DNA from 2 places in the Streptomyces sp. NPDC030799 genome. Region 1 is predicted to be linked to the other one. Evidence: riboswitches for the same ligand, from Rfam matches in the RefSeq annotation. Region 1 holds a riboswitch; the other holds the start of a gene.
What was found. Region 1 has a riboswitch for ZMP and ZTP ahead of ACZ41I_RS10930 (bifunctional 5,10-methylenetetrahydrofolate dehydrogenase/5,10-methenyltetrahydrofolate cyclohydrolase). Riboswitches for the same ligand answer to the same signal wherever they lie in the genome.
Positions count from the first base shown of each region.

Region 1 (6,883 bases):
TCCCCGGCACCCTCGCGCACGCCTTCGACGTGGCCGGGCAGCTGGCGGGCTTCCATGAAGCACACCCTCGGGTGGAGGTCACCCTCACCGAGGACACCTCGGAGCGGATGCTGGCCGCGCTGCGCCGGGGCGAGCTGGACCTGGCCGTGATCGGTGTGGCCGGTACGGCGCCGCCGGCGGGCATCGGGCTGCACGTGGTGATCGACGAACCGCTGGTCGCGGCGGCCGTGCCCGGACACCCCCTGTTCGTCGAGTACGACGGCGCCGATGCCGTTCCGCCGGCGGCTCTGCGCGGGCACCGGCTGATCAGTCTGCCGCGCGGAACGGGGATGCGCGGGGTACTGGAGCGGCTGTGCGCCGAGGCGGGCTTCCAGCCGCAGATCGCGGTGGAGGCGGCGACCCCGGACGCGCTGCGCCGGCTGGCGGCTCGCGGCCTCGGGGTCGCCGTCCTGCCGGGTCTCGACCCCCGGCCGGGCCTCATCACCCTGCCCTTGGCCGACCCCCGCGCCCGCGGTCGGGTGGCCCTGGCGTGGCGCTCGGAGGGCCCCATGCTGCCGGCGGCGCGAGAGCTGCTGGGGCGGCTGCGGAAGGGAATGGGTGGGGGTGGATGAGCGCCGTGTCCCTGACCGTTGCGGGGTGCGGGTGCGTCGTGCTTGCGCGCGCAGTTTCCTGACGAAGACGTCCAGGCGGCCCCTTGTTCGCGGTCGGTGCGGTCCACCGGGGCGCTCCCGAGCCCGGCGCCACCTTGGTCTTGAGCGGTCCTGGCGTGTCCGGCCTCCCGTGTGCTTCGGCTGCTGTCGCCGTTCGCCGGCGCGGGAGAGCCGGACATCCTCTGTCGGGGTTGCCGGCGGGTTCTCAGTGTCCGCGCCGGATCCATTCCTCCAGGTGGGGTGCCTCGGCGCCGATGGTGGTGGCGTCGCCGTGGCCGGTCAGGACCTTGGTCTCCGGGGGGAGGGTGAGGAGCCGGTCGCGGATCGAGTCGATGATCGTCGGGAAGTGGGAGTAGGAGCGTCCGGTGGCGCCCGGGCCGCCCTGGAAGAGGGTGTCACCGGTGAAGACGGTGCCGAGCCCGGGGTCGTACAGGCAGACCGCGCCGGGGGCGTGGCCGGGGGTGTGCAGCACGGTCAGGTCGGCGCCGGCCGCCTCGATGACCTGGCCGTCCAGGAGATGCCGGTCGGGGTCGCGGTCGGGGTGGGTCTGCTTCCACAGCGGCAGGTCGTCGGGGTGCAGCCAGATGGTGGCGCCGGTGAGGTCGGCGAGTGCCGGTGCGGCGTTGACGTGGTCGTTGTGGGCGTGCGTGCACACGATGGCGATCAGGCGCCGGTCGTCGACGGCGCGGGCGATGGCCTCGGCGTCATGGGCGGCGTCGATGACGATCACCTCCCGTTCGTCGCCGACGATCCACACGTTGTTCTCGACGTCCCAGGTGCCGCCGTCGAGGGTGAACTGCCCGGAGGTGACGAGGCGTTCGATGCGCACGGTCATCAGAGCACCACCACCGAACGCAGCACATCACCGTGGTGCATCCGCTCGAACGCCTTCTCCACCTCGTCCAGTTCGATGGTCTCGGTGACGAACGCGTCGAGCGGCAGCCGGCCCTGCAGGTGCAGGTCGATCAGCATGGGGAAGTCCCGGGAGGGCAGGCAGTCGCCGTACCAGCTGGACTTCAGGGCGCCGCCGCGTCCGAACACGTCCAGCAGGGGAAGTTCGAGCTTCATCTCGGGCGTGGGGACGCCGACGAGGACGACCGTGCCGGCGAGGTCGCGGGCGTAGAAGGCCTGCTGGTATGTCTCCGGGCGGCCGACGGCCTCGATGACGACGTCGGCGCCGAAGCCGCCGGTCAGCTCGCGGATCGCCGCGACCGGGTCGGTCTCCTTGGAGTTGACGGTGTGCGTGGCGCCCAGGGTGCGGGCCTTTTCCAGCTTGCGGTCGTCGATGTCGACGGCGATGATCTTCGCCGCGCCGGCGAGGTTCGACCCGGCGATGGCCGCGTCGCCGACCCCGCCGCACCCGATGACCGCGACACTGTCGCCGCGGCCGACGCCGCCGGTGTTGATCGCGGCACCGATCCCGGCCATGACGCCGCAGCCCAGCAGGCCGGCGACCGCCGGGGAGACGGCCGGGTCGACCTTGGTGCACTGGCCGGCGGCGACGAGGGTCTTCTCGGCGAACGCGCCGATACCGAGGGCCGGGGAGAGCTCCTGCCCGGTGGCCGCGAGGGTCATCCTCTGCCGGGCGTTGTGGGTGTTGAAGCAGTACCAGGGCCGGCCGCGCAGACACGCCCGGCAATTCCCGCACACGGCACGCCAGTTGAGGATGACGAAGTCACCGGGTGCCACATCGGCCACGCCGTCGCCGACCGCCTCCACGACACCGGCGGCCTCGTGGCCGAGCAGGAAGGGGAAGTCGTCCGAGATGCCGCCCTGCTTGTAGTGCAGGTCGGTATGACAGACTCCGCAGGCCTGCACGCGCACCACGGCCTCGCCGGGTCCCGGATCCGGCACCACGATCGTCTCGACCCGTACGGGCTCGTCCTTGCCCGGTGCGATCACGCCGCGTACTTCCTGCGCCATTCTCTGGCCCTTTCCTCGGTTGCCTTCCCTGCCGACCCTACGCGCGAGGGATCGACGGCGGGACGTTCCACGGCGATGACCGTGGATCTTTCCGGCCGCCGGGCGAAGCGGCCGGGCGAAGCGGCGGGCCCTCACCCTGCGGGAAGGGTTCAAATTCAGTAAGAATTTGACCGAATAACGTCATTCTATGATGGCAATCTTTTTGCAGGCTGCGGGAGTTTGCCTGGTGTGTGCACCCGACCCGGCCGTGCCTCAATGGGGGCATGCCTGTCGACGGCCGCACCGGACGTACCGCATTCCTGTTCTCGGCCGGCGCCGCACCGCGGCCCGGTACGGCGTGTGAACTCCGGGACGCCTTCCCGGTGTTCGCCGACGCGCTCGACGAGATCTGCGCCCGCCTCGATCCGTATCTCGAACTCCCGCTGCACTGCGTGATGTGCGCGGCCGACGGTACGCGCACGGCCGCACTGCTGGACCGGGAGTCGTTCGCCGGGCCGGCCCTCTTCGCACTCCAGGCGGCGCAGTACCGGCTGCTGCGCAGTTGGGGCGTCCGTCCTGACGTGGTGTTCGGGCACGCGTCCGGGCGGATGGCCGCCGCGTACGCCGCGGGTGTGTTCTCCCTGGCGGAGGCCTGTCACGCGGTCGGTACCCTGGCCCGCCTGCTGGGCGGCCCGCCGGCGCGGGGGCCGCGCTCCGCCGGGCCGGACGGCATCCTCGCCGCGTACGGCCGTACCCTCGCCACGCTCCACCCGCGGGCGCCGCGTCTCCCCCTGGTCTGCGACGTCACGGCCCGGCCGGTGGGTGTCGAGACCGCCGATCCGGAGTTCTGGGTGCGGCGCGCTCCGCTGCGTTTCGCGGAGGCCGTCGGCCTGCTGCACCGCGGCGGGGTCCGCACCTGGTGGGAACTGGGCCCCGCGGACCAGCTCACCCGCCTGCTCCCGGACTGCCTCACGGGCTGTCTCCCGGGCGGCACGACCGCGGCCTTCGCGCTGTCCCGGGACTGGGCACTGCTGCGGTCGGGGCCGAGCACCGGCCCGCAAGAGCCGTGACGGGGGCGGGGCCGAGCGTACGGGCCCGCAAGGGCCGTTGCCAGGCGAAGGCGTACGGCTGCGCTTGCCGTGGCCGCCGGGCCGGAGGAACCTCGAAGGGTGGGGGTCCGCGTGGTCCGCGCCCCGCCGGGCCGCGGGCGCCCGAAGGAGGTCACCATGGGCACCGCGACAGGTTCCGCCTTCGACACCGAGGCACTGCGCCGGGGCATAGAAGGGAACACCGGGAACACCCTTCTGTCGCTCTACGCCGACGACGCGGAGATCCGCATCGTCGACCACAACCACCAGCCCAGCCACCCCACCGTGCTGCGCGGCCGGGGTCAGATCGCCGAGTTGCTGGACGACATCTACAGCCGCGACATGACACACAAGCTGGACCAGTGCGTGGTGCAGGGCGACCACGCCGCCTTCACCGAGTCCTGCCAGTACGGGGACGGCACCCGGGTCCTCGCCGAGTCGATGGTCACCTTGCGTGACGGCAAGATAGCCAGTCAGTTGCTCATCCAGGCCTGGGACGAGTAGGCCTGGGACGAGTAGCCGCGCACACCGGCATGACAGACGCCGGAAGGAGATTCTCCACGGTCCAGGTCACCTCCGGGCTGACCTGGACCTTCTCTGCCCGCACGGCCCTCGGGCGGATGCCCGGGGCGCATCCGCGAAAGCTGCCGGCTTCCGGGCGGGCCGAAGGGCATGCGGGTGCTCGGTTACGCTGTACCCGGGCCGTGACTGGCGCTGAGGTGGAGTACCACCGGGGAGCGGTCCGTGGTGGATGCCGCGCGCCTGGGCGAGAGAGTCGATCCAGCTCAGGAGTGTGCAGCATGACCCAGGCCCGTCTCATGGACGGCACCGCCCTCGCCCGCCGTATCGTCGAGGACACCGCGAAGAAGGCCGCCGGCCTCACCGCCCGGACCGGCACCGCGCCCTGTCTCGCGACCGTGCTCGTCGGCGAGGACCCGGCGTCCGTGACCTACGTCCGCATGAAGCAGAACCGCTGCCGCAAGGCCGGTATCGAGTCCCGGCACGTGGCCCTGCCCGCCACCACGACCACCGGCGAACTCGTCGGCGCGCTGCGGGAGTTGTCGGCCGACCCGACCGTGCACGGCATCCTGCTCCAGCACCCGGCCGGCAAGCACATCGACGAGCGGGCCGCGTTCGAGGCGATCGCTCCGGAGAAGGACGTCGACGGCGTCACCTTCGCCTCGTTCGCCACGATGAGCTTCGGCCTGCCGGGCTTCGTCTCCTGCACGCCCGGCGGCATCCTGCGGCTGCTGGACGAGTACGGCGTCGATCCCGCCGGGAAGCGGGCCGTGGTCGTGGGCCGCAGCGCGATCCTCGGCAAGCCGGTGGGCATGCTGCTCCTGGCCCGGGACGCGACCGTGACGTACTGCCACTCGCGGACGGCGGACCTGTCGGCGGCGGTCCGGGAGGCGGACATCGTGGTCGCCGCGGTGGGCCGGCCGCGGCTGATCCGCGGTCAGGACATCAAGCCGGGCGCGGTGGTGATCGACGCCGGTTACAACCCGGGGAACGTCGGCGACGTCGACTTCGACTCCGCGGTGGAGCGGGCCTCGCTGATCACGCCGGTGCCGGGCGGTGTCGGCCCCATGACGATCGCCACCCTGCTGGAGCAGACCGTCGAGGCCGCCGCCCGGCAGCTCGGTGCATGAGGTCGGCGCAGAAGGTGAGCGCTGAGGTCAGCGCATCCAGGCGCTGTATCCCATGACATCTCCGGCCTTCACGCCGTACTCGGGGTCGTCCTTGACGAAGGTGGCCTCCATGCCGAGGACAGCGCCGGTGCGCGGTTCCAGGATCAGCATGCGCCGGACGGTGCCGGCGTCGTACACATAGGCCTGGCCGGGGCGGCCGAGCCGGTCGGTCACCTGCCCGGCCGGCCGCAGCCCGTGGGCCTGCGCGAACACCCGGACGAGAGCCGCCGACTCGCGGGCACCGAGGGTCCAGTTGTCGAGCAGTTCCCCGACGGCGTCGAAGAGTTCGCCGGTGCTCAGCGGGGCCGTGCCGCGGTTGATCCCGGGGCGGGCGATCTCGGTGAGATAGGCGCGCAGGGCCGCCGCGGTGTGCGGCGGGGGCGCCTCGGGCGGGGCGTCGCTCCAGCTCGGCGGGTAGGTGGTCCGGCTCAGCACATGACCGTCCGTCACGAGGCGTGGCTCGTCGCCCTCGTCGGTGAGGACGGGGCGGCCGGGTGTGCGCGGGTCGGTCGCCACGACGAGTTCGGTGTGACTGGCGTCCGCCCGCCAGCGCACCACACGTTCCTCGGGGAGGGTGACGGGCGGCTCGTCGTCGCTCATGCCGAGGGCCCACACCTGCACATGCGTCCCCTTGCGCAGGCTCGGCGAGCCGTCCGCCGCGGCCGCGTCGGCCAGCGCCGTCATGTCCTTCAGGGGTACGGGCGTGGAGTGGACCTGGACGGCCAGCGGGCGCGGCGCGGCGACGGCCGCGGGAGTGCTCGCCCCACCGAGCAGAGCGGTGAGGGCGGTCACGAGGACGACGGCGGTGGCGGCGAGGCCCCAGGCCAGCCGGGCGCGTGGGGTACGACCGGGCAGCGGCGCAAGCAGCCTTGCGCGGCGCGATGGGCGTTCCTCGCCCAGCAGCCGGTCGAGATGCCGCTGGGCGCGGTGGTCGAGCGGTCCGTCGCCGAAGTGGGGGCCGTCGGCCCGTACCGGGTTGGCGCGACGCAGGAGTTCGAGGTCGTCAGGCATGTCGGTGGTCCTTGCTGAGGTTCGCGCCGTGGACGCTCGCAGCGCGTGGCGGGCGCGGGCCGTGACCGTGCTCCTGCGCGGGCGTCGCGCGGGCGGTGGTCACAGCATGCACGGTGTCGGGTCGTCCGTCGGCCGGCAGCGGCGTCGCGGCCGGTGGCGGGTCGGCCGCCGATGCGGGGCGTATCCGATCGATCTGGACACGGAGGCGGTTCCGGGCCCGGTGCAGACGCATGGCTGCCGCCCGTGTGCCGCAGCCCAGGACGACCGCGATCTCGTCGGTGCCGAGTTCCTCCCAGGCCGTGAGGCGCAGCACCTCCTGGTCCGCCGGGGACAGCCGGGCCAGCGCCTCGTGCACCCAGGCGCCGGGGCCCTCCGCATCGGGGCTGTCCACGACGTGCCGGCCGTGCGCGGCCTCGTCGTTGCCCAGTCGGTGCAGCAGCCGTCGCCTGCGGCCGTAGCCGCGTATCGCGTTCGCCAGGCAGTTGCGGGCCACCCCGTACAACCAGGGCAGCGGCGCGTCCGGGAGGTCGCGCCGCCGTCGCCA
Region 1 covers NZ_JBVIDS010000003.1:762,103-768,985, forward strand. Annotated here, with positions in the region: gene ACZ41I_RS10905 (LysR family transcriptional regulator) at 1-611, shown strand, start outside; gene ACZ41I_RS10910 (MBL fold metallo-hydrolase) at 856-1,485, opposite strand; gene ACZ41I_RS10915 (S-(hydroxymethyl)mycothiol dehydrogenase) at 1,485-2,573, opposite strand; gene ACZ41I_RS10920 (acyltransferase domain-containing protein) at 2,837-3,622, shown strand; gene ACZ41I_RS10925 (nuclear transport factor 2 family protein) at 3,779-4,144, shown strand; ZMP/ZTP riboswitch at 4,335-4,415, shown strand; gene ACZ41I_RS10930 (bifunctional 5,10-methylenetetrahydrofolate dehydrogenase/5,10-methenyltetrahydrofolate cyclohydrolase) at 4,441-5,289, shown strand; gene ACZ41I_RS10935 (CU044_5270 family protein) at 5,317-6,339, opposite strand; gene ACZ41I_RS10940 (RNA polymerase sigma factor) at 6,332-6,883, opposite strand, start outside.

Region 2 (6,883 bases), on a different contig from region 1:
GTTCCTCTCGAAGCGACGGGTGGACTGGAGACGGTGGCTGTGCGCGTGCCCGACCACCCCGTCGCCCTTGCGCTGCTCTCGGCCTTCGGGGGTGGTGTCACGGCCCCGTCCGCCAACCGCTTCGGCTCGGTCAGCCCGACGACGGCGGAGCACGTCTGCGCGGAGCTCAGTGATGCCGTCGACTTCGTGCTGGACGGCGGTCCCTGCGAGGTCGGGGTCGAGTCGACGATCGTCGACGCCACGGGCGAGATCCCGAGCATCCTGCGGCCCGGCGGTGTGACGCGCGAGGACCTCGAAGCGGTGCTGGGGCGCCCGCTCGCGGTCCCCTCGACGAGCCGCATTCGGGTGCCGGGCCAGCATCCGTCCCACTACGCGCCGCGGGCACGGGTCGTTCTGGTCGAGCCGGAGAAGGTCGTCGCCGAAGCGAAGCTCGCGCAGGAGCTGGGGCACCGGGTAGGCGTCTTTCTTCCCCCCTCCTTCGCCGAGGCTGCGGTGAAGGCGCACGCCGTGGTGGCAGTCCCGCCTTTGATGGCCGCCTACGCACGCGGGCTGTACGGGTTCCTGCGCGAATTCGACCAGCAGGGGTGCGATCTCATCATCGCGTCCTTGCCGGAGGAGGAAGGCCTGGGACTGGCGATCGCCAACCGGCTCCGCCGCGCCGCAGGACCCCGGATCTCCGGGTGACCGGCACCGACGCCGTTACGTGTCTCGCCCGGCCGCTCACCGGATGCGGCGCCCCGGTGAGCGACCGCCTGCCTGATCCACAGGACCCCTGCCTTTGATCCCTACAGGGCCGAGGCGATGGGCATGTCCAGGCCACGTGCCGCGACGAGGCGCGCGGTCCCGTCGGCCAGGCTGTAGCACAGGCCCACCACAGCGGCCTGCCCGGCGGCGACCCGCTCGGCCAGGAGACGGGAGCGGTCCAGCAGCAGGTCGACGGTGTGCCCTATGTGCTCCGTGAGGATCTCGTCGGCACTCACGCGTCCGGCGGCCCTCGCCGCCAGCACGCTGGGGGTGACGCGCTCGACGACGTCCCGGATGTAGCCGGCCGGTGTCATGCCGTCCTCCAGCGCGGCACACGCCGCGCCGACCGCCCCGCACGAGTCGTGGCCGAGAACCACGACCAGGGGGCAGTCCAGCACGTCGACGCCGAACTCGATACTGCCGATCACTTCCGGGCCCATGACGTGGCCGGCGGTGCGCACCACGAAGAGATCCCCCAGACCGCGATCGAAGATGATCTCGGCGGCCAGGCGGGAGTCGGAGCACCCGAACAGCACCGCGAACGGGCGCTGGGAGGGAGCGACCTCGGTGCGGCGGGTGGCGTCCTGGTTCGGGTGCTCCGGCGCACCAGTGACGAACCGCTGGTTACCTGCCAGCAGCAGCTCGAAGGCTTCACGGGGAGTTGCGGCCTGGATCTCTGTCATGGCCGCAGGGTACGGCCAGCCCACCAGACACGCGCGCCCGGGTCCACGATCGATGGCTTCTGTGCCTCCGTGGCCGACACACCGAGACGCCGGGCGATGTCCCCCTCGGTGCGCCTCCTCAGTGCGCTACGCAACTGTCCGTCACACAACAGCCCGCCCGCACCGACTGGCCATGCGTAAGCCTCTTCCCACGCCCCTGTCACACACCGCCAACGACACCGCTGCAGGGCAGGGGTGTACGCCACAGGAGTGGATCTCCCGAGCGACGGGTGCATACACACGGCGCCGAACCCAGCCGGGCAGGGGCAGGCCACCACACAACCAGGCGGGTCCGATCACGGCGTACGCCCGATGGGCGCACTCCGCGCGCGCCGCCCTTCCGCGCCCGTGCCTGGTGCTCGGCACGGACCTGGTGATCGCTGACGCCAACCCGGCCTTCTGCGAGGTGACCGGACGGAGCCGGGCCGAGCTGCTCGGGCAGTACCTCTTCGGCGCCTTCCCGGACAACCCCGCCGACCCGGAGGCCGACGGGGTGGAGACGCTGAAGGCCTCACTGCACCGTGTCCTGTCCTCCGGCCTGACCGATCACATGGCGTTGCAGAAGTACGACATCCCGGTCCCCGGCAACCCCGAGGTCTTCAAGGAGCGGTGGTGGACCGCGATCAACGTGACCGACGTCGTCCGCTCCCGCCGTACGGCGCACCTGCCGTCGGTCAGTCCCGGGCGGGAAGCGGCCATGGAAGCCGAGCTGCAGTTCCTCGTTCAGATGCTGCAGTTGCCGCGCCCGCCGCCCGTCCTGCTGCACCCGGACGGCTCCTGCGATCTGCTCGGCCAGGCCACCGACCCACCGCTGGGGGCCCGCCCCGAACACGTCCCCCGCCCCAGGCCAACGCGACCTACACGCCCGGCGACACTCTCATCCTCTACACCGACGGCCTGATCGAACGCCGCGATGAGGACATGGACGCCGGCCTCACCCGCCTGACCTCCACGCTCACCACCTGCACCGAGTTCGGCGCGGAGCACCTCGCCGACGCCCTCCTCACCCGCTTCGGCGTCGCCAGCGGCGCAGGCGACGACATCGCCATCGTCGTCGTCCGCCTGGACCGAACGACCCGACCGTACTGATCAGGCCCGGTTCGGCCATGGAGGAAGGCGGCTGGCTTGGTGCGGTCGCATGGCGGCTCTGCCAGTCCGCCCCGTCAACACAGCCGAGAGCGGCAGGGCTTTGTCACGATGCCCGTTATGCAGCAGTTGCCGATCCCTTGCCCCGCTCATCTCATTCCGGACGCCACCGGCACCGATGCTTTCCACGCCGCGTACCGGCAGGCCATGGCGCAGCACGCCGTATTCGTCGTCATCGAATCCGAAAGACGTCAGGTGTGGACGGTCAAAGCGGACACGCTCGCCGTCGGCTCCGGCCACGCCCTCGACGACGCGGTGAACGAGGCGGTCCGGGCCGCGATCACCCGCCTGGTCCAGAACCGTGAGGCCGAATGGGACGCCTTCACGGGCCCGGTGTACTTCATGATGCACGGCGTGCGCAGCGAAGAACGGGCCCGCGAACTCGCCGCCGCCTTGCACGCCGCCCTGTACGGAAACCTTCAGCCGTTGACCCGCACGGTGCCCGGTGCTGACGTGTACGAGTAGCTGATTCGATCCGCCCTCCTGCTCGCTGCGGACTGCTGCCAGTCCGGGAATGAACCCGATCTTTGGTGTCCGAGCTGGTCAGCGAAGCGGTGCGGTATGGCGGTGGCGTGACGGGTTTCGGGATGTGGGCCGGAGCGGGCACGGGGACCGTCACGGTGGAGGATGAGAACGACCGGGACTACGGCATCTGCCGCTCCCGGTGCTGGCGGGAGTGAGCGGCCCGCCCGTCGCCTCGGACGGGCCCCCGAAACCGGGTGGTGGAGTCGGGGGTCGTCAGACACAAGTGCCGCGGGGGACGTGCGCATGCCCCCCGGTACAACGCGCCCGCCGTCGCGGGGTCACGCAGCTGCGCCCACCGGCAACCGCCGGGCCTGGAAGTATGCGACGGGCGTTGCCGGATAGGCTCGACGGCAACTCTTTGAGGTCCCCGGGCGAAACAGTTGGGCGGGCGCTGTGGAAGATCTTCCCTCGGTCGAGACGGCCGTCTCGGTCCACTGCCTGGTGGCGAAGGTGCGCGGGGTCATGGACCACGTCTCGCAGCTTGAACTGCGCGGGCAGCTGACGCAGGTTATAGATCGTGCGGAACGGGCCGTCGTGCTGGACCTGTCGGATGTGTCGTTCTGCGACTCGGCGGGGCTGAACGTGCTGCTGGGAGCTCGTCGTGAGGCGGAGAGAGCTGCGGTGATGCTGGTTCTGGCCTGCGTGCCGATCAAGCTGCGCCGGGTCCTGGAAATGACCGGAGCCGATCAGGTCCTACGGGTCTTTGCCACCATCGATGACGCTGAGGCCGCCCTGAGCAGCTAATGGCTCCGTCGCTCTGGCAGCGCATGATGCCGTCCTGGCTGCCCCACGCGCTCCCGACCGGCGCGCGTCAGTGCGTGATCATCGCCCTGTTCACCCCGGCGGTCCTGATCACACTCACCGCGGCGGTGCCGGCGCTGCTGGTCCTGCCGTTCCTGCCGGACGGGACAGGCCGCACCGTACAACTCCTCACGGCGCACTCGGCAGCGTGCCGCATACGACGTTGTCCAGCAGAGCGGTGGACAACGCCACCTCGTCGCGCCGCTGGGACAGCCGCAAGCCGAACACCTCCCGTGTCTCGCACTGTGGGGGTGTGAACGCCTGGTCCGCTTCCATGACCAGGAAGCGGCCGTTCTTCTTCTTGCTGAGCGTCGCAACGGTGCCGGGAGCGTAACCGGGGGCGATGACGCCGTCGCAGACCACGCGGGACAACAGCTCGGCGAGTTCGGTGTCGACCGGGTGCGACACGGCGGCGAAGTCGCCGTAGGAGGAATTCGGATCGGCGTCGCGGGCACGCAGGTATGCGCTGGTGAGCGCACCGACACTGTCGCGGTCGATGCCGTAGAGCTCGGCGGTGACGTCATCGACGGGGCCGGCCACGGCCGCTCCGGCGGGCGAGACGTGTTTGAAGGAGACAGCGGCCGGCCGGTTCAGGACCCTGCTTGCCTCCAGCACCAGCTGCCAACTGTTGAGTGCGTCCAGCATGTTGATGTAGGACGGGTTGCCCTGCAACAGCCGGACCGGCCATCGGCCGAGCTGCACCGGCGCGGTAGTCGCCGCCGCCTGCTGCGGGTTGATCCCATAGCGCAGATCCACGTCATAGCCTCCTGTGTCAGCGGGACATCACTGACGCAGGCGCCCAGGCGGTCGACGCTCACGCGGGAAAACGGCCGCTCCCCGGTGGTTCTCCACCTTCGCCAGTCGCGACCGGACACGATGCTATCTGCACGAGCGAGTACATAGTTTCGCCGGTCATGCCGTCAGTGCCAGCGGACGCCCGCCCCACCAGATGCCCTTCTCGCTACGGATGCGGACGCGCTCCTTACGTTGGGCGGCAAGGACGTCGGGATGGTGGGCGTTGGCGTTGCGCCAGCGCAGGTATCGGTGCAGTTCACGGGTCTGGACGGTGTGGTTGGGATGGTTCGAGTTGGCCAGGATGCGTTGGTCGGGGTGAAGCACAGCTCCACCTTGTTCTTCCGGGCCCCACTGGCGGATCTTGGCGCCCTTGTGGACACGCGGTCAAGGAAGCGGTCCAGGACGCGCTCGATCCGGTCCAGCTTGGCGTCGCGGTCGGGGTCAGTGGACTCCTTCCAGGTCTTGGTCCGCTGGAAGGTGACGCCGCATCGGGCGAGCAGGCAGCGCAGGGCCTCGCGACCGATGCGGATCACCCGACAGGAGATGCAGCTTCCCGATCACAAAGAAGTCGCCGTCGTCCAGCTCCAGGACGTCCGGGCAGTTGTTCGCTTCGACGGACCCGCGCTCGGCGGGCGTCGATCCGATGCGGCGCATGAGGCTCTTTACGGTGACACAATCGGTGTTATGAACACCAATACGGACTGGGCCTACCGGGTGTTCGAGCCGCACGGGTCCGAGGGCTGGCGCCCCTACGGCAGCGACCCCGAACAGTGGCACGGCGTGATCACCGCCGCCGACACGGACGAGGGCGCCAAGCACGCCATCGGCCGCATCATCGCCGACCTCATGACCGAGTGGGAGAGGACCGGTCTCCACCACGCGATGCACGTGCGCGTCTTCCTCTGGCACGACGAGGCGAGCGAGATGGAGGATGCGGACTTCGTCGTGGAGGTCCGGCCCCGGTCGGACTTCGGCACAGCGTGACGGATCAGGACGCTCGGCGACCGAAATCCGCGTCGGCGGCAACCCGCCCATGGGCACCGAGACCCTGGATCAAGGGAACCGCAGATACGACCTCTCTGTAACGGAGGTCAGGCGCGCAGTCTTCCGGCAGGGGCACCGGGCATGTCCCGCCGTACTGGCCGGCCCAGGCCCGGAACTTGCCGCGGGCCACTTCTTCGCCTCTCCACCAGCCGTGCTGCACCGGCCGCTCGGAGGTAGTGAGCAGCAGGTGGTAGCGGCCCGGGCTGGTCATGCGAGCCGGATCGCTCTCGCCAGGCCCGGCGGTCGGCGGACGTCGGGGCGGTGGCCGCTACGCCGTGGTATGGCGGCGCCTGCGGACGACGTACACACCGAGCGCGGTGAGGATCAGCAGGCCACCGGACGCGCCGAGCCAGCCGGTGCCGGGGCCCGCGATGACGCTGCGCTTGGCGACCGGACGGCCAGTGACGATCAGCTGGCCGGTCCTCTTCACCCGGCCGTGGTGCGCGACCACGGTGACCGGGCACGTGCCGGGCGTGAGACCGGTGCGAACGGTGACCATGGCGTAGTAGCGCGGGTCGTCGCCGTCCGGGGGCTTGGCGTCACGCCGGGTCCGGGTACGTGTCCTTCCACAGCACGCAGACCCTTCCTCCGGCGCGGATCCGGTAGCCGTGCTCGCGGGCGGTGTCGAGGTCGAACGGCGGGGAGAAGACCGGACCGCGGGCCTTGCCCAGGTAGTCACTGTCACCCGGCCGTGCCGCCCGTACCGTGAGGGATTTCTCGGCGACCCGGCGGCCATCCGGTCCGTACAGGTCGAAGGCGTACATACCGTCCTTCACGTCCGGGCGGAGGCAACCGGGTTGACCGCGCGAGCCGAGGTGGCGCCGATCTCCTCGGCGATCTCCGCCAGCACCGGCTGTGGAATGGAGTCGTCCACGGTCAGTGCGACCAGTGCGTCGCCGCCCTCGGTGATACGGGCCACCTGCATGCCGACGATGTTGATCCCCGCGTCACCAAAAATCCGGCCGATGATGCCCACGATGCCGGGGCCTGATCCCGCCCCGCACATCACTCACACCGGGAACAGCGGAGCGGGGCTTCGGCCACCCGCTGGCGCTGCAGAAGGGTGGTCGCGACGCCGTCGCCACCCGCGCGGACGGGTTCGCCTG
Region 2 covers NZ_JBVIDS010000005.1:468,646-475,528, reverse strand. Annotated here, with positions in the region: gene ACZ41I_RS15840 (L-threonylcarbamoyladenylate synthase) at 1-684, shown strand, start outside; gene ACZ41I_RS15835 (carbonic anhydrase) at 786-1,427, opposite strand; gene ACZ41I_RS15830 (hypothetical protein) at 1,840-2,367, shown strand; gene ACZ41I_RS15825 (SpoIIE family protein phosphatase) at 2,346-2,555, shown strand; gene ACZ41I_RS15820 (hypothetical protein) at 2,673-3,077, shown strand; gene ACZ41I_RS15815 (hypothetical protein) at 3,143-3,292, shown strand; gene ACZ41I_RS15810 (STAS domain-containing protein) at 3,531-3,881, shown strand; gene ACZ41I_RS15805 (hypothetical protein) at 4,068-4,694, opposite strand; ZMP/ZTP riboswitch at 4,729-4,813, opposite strand; partial or broken gene ACZ41I_RS15800 (IS630 family transposase) at 4,851-5,269, opposite strand; gene ACZ41I_RS15795 (hypothetical protein) at 5,418-5,717, shown strand; gene ACZ41I_RS15790 (LPXTG cell wall anchor domain-containing protein) at 6,046-6,276, opposite strand; gene ACZ41I_RS15785 (hypothetical protein) at 6,317-6,553, opposite strand; partial or broken gene ACZ41I_RS15780 (ACT domain-containing protein) at 6,550-6,762, opposite strand.
Region 2: another riboswitch for ZMP and ZTP. It lies ahead of ACZ41I_RS15805 (hypothetical protein); the one in region 1 lies ahead of ACZ41I_RS10930 (bifunctional 5,10-methylenetetrahydrofolate dehydrogenase/5,10-methenyltetrahydrofolate cyclohydrolase).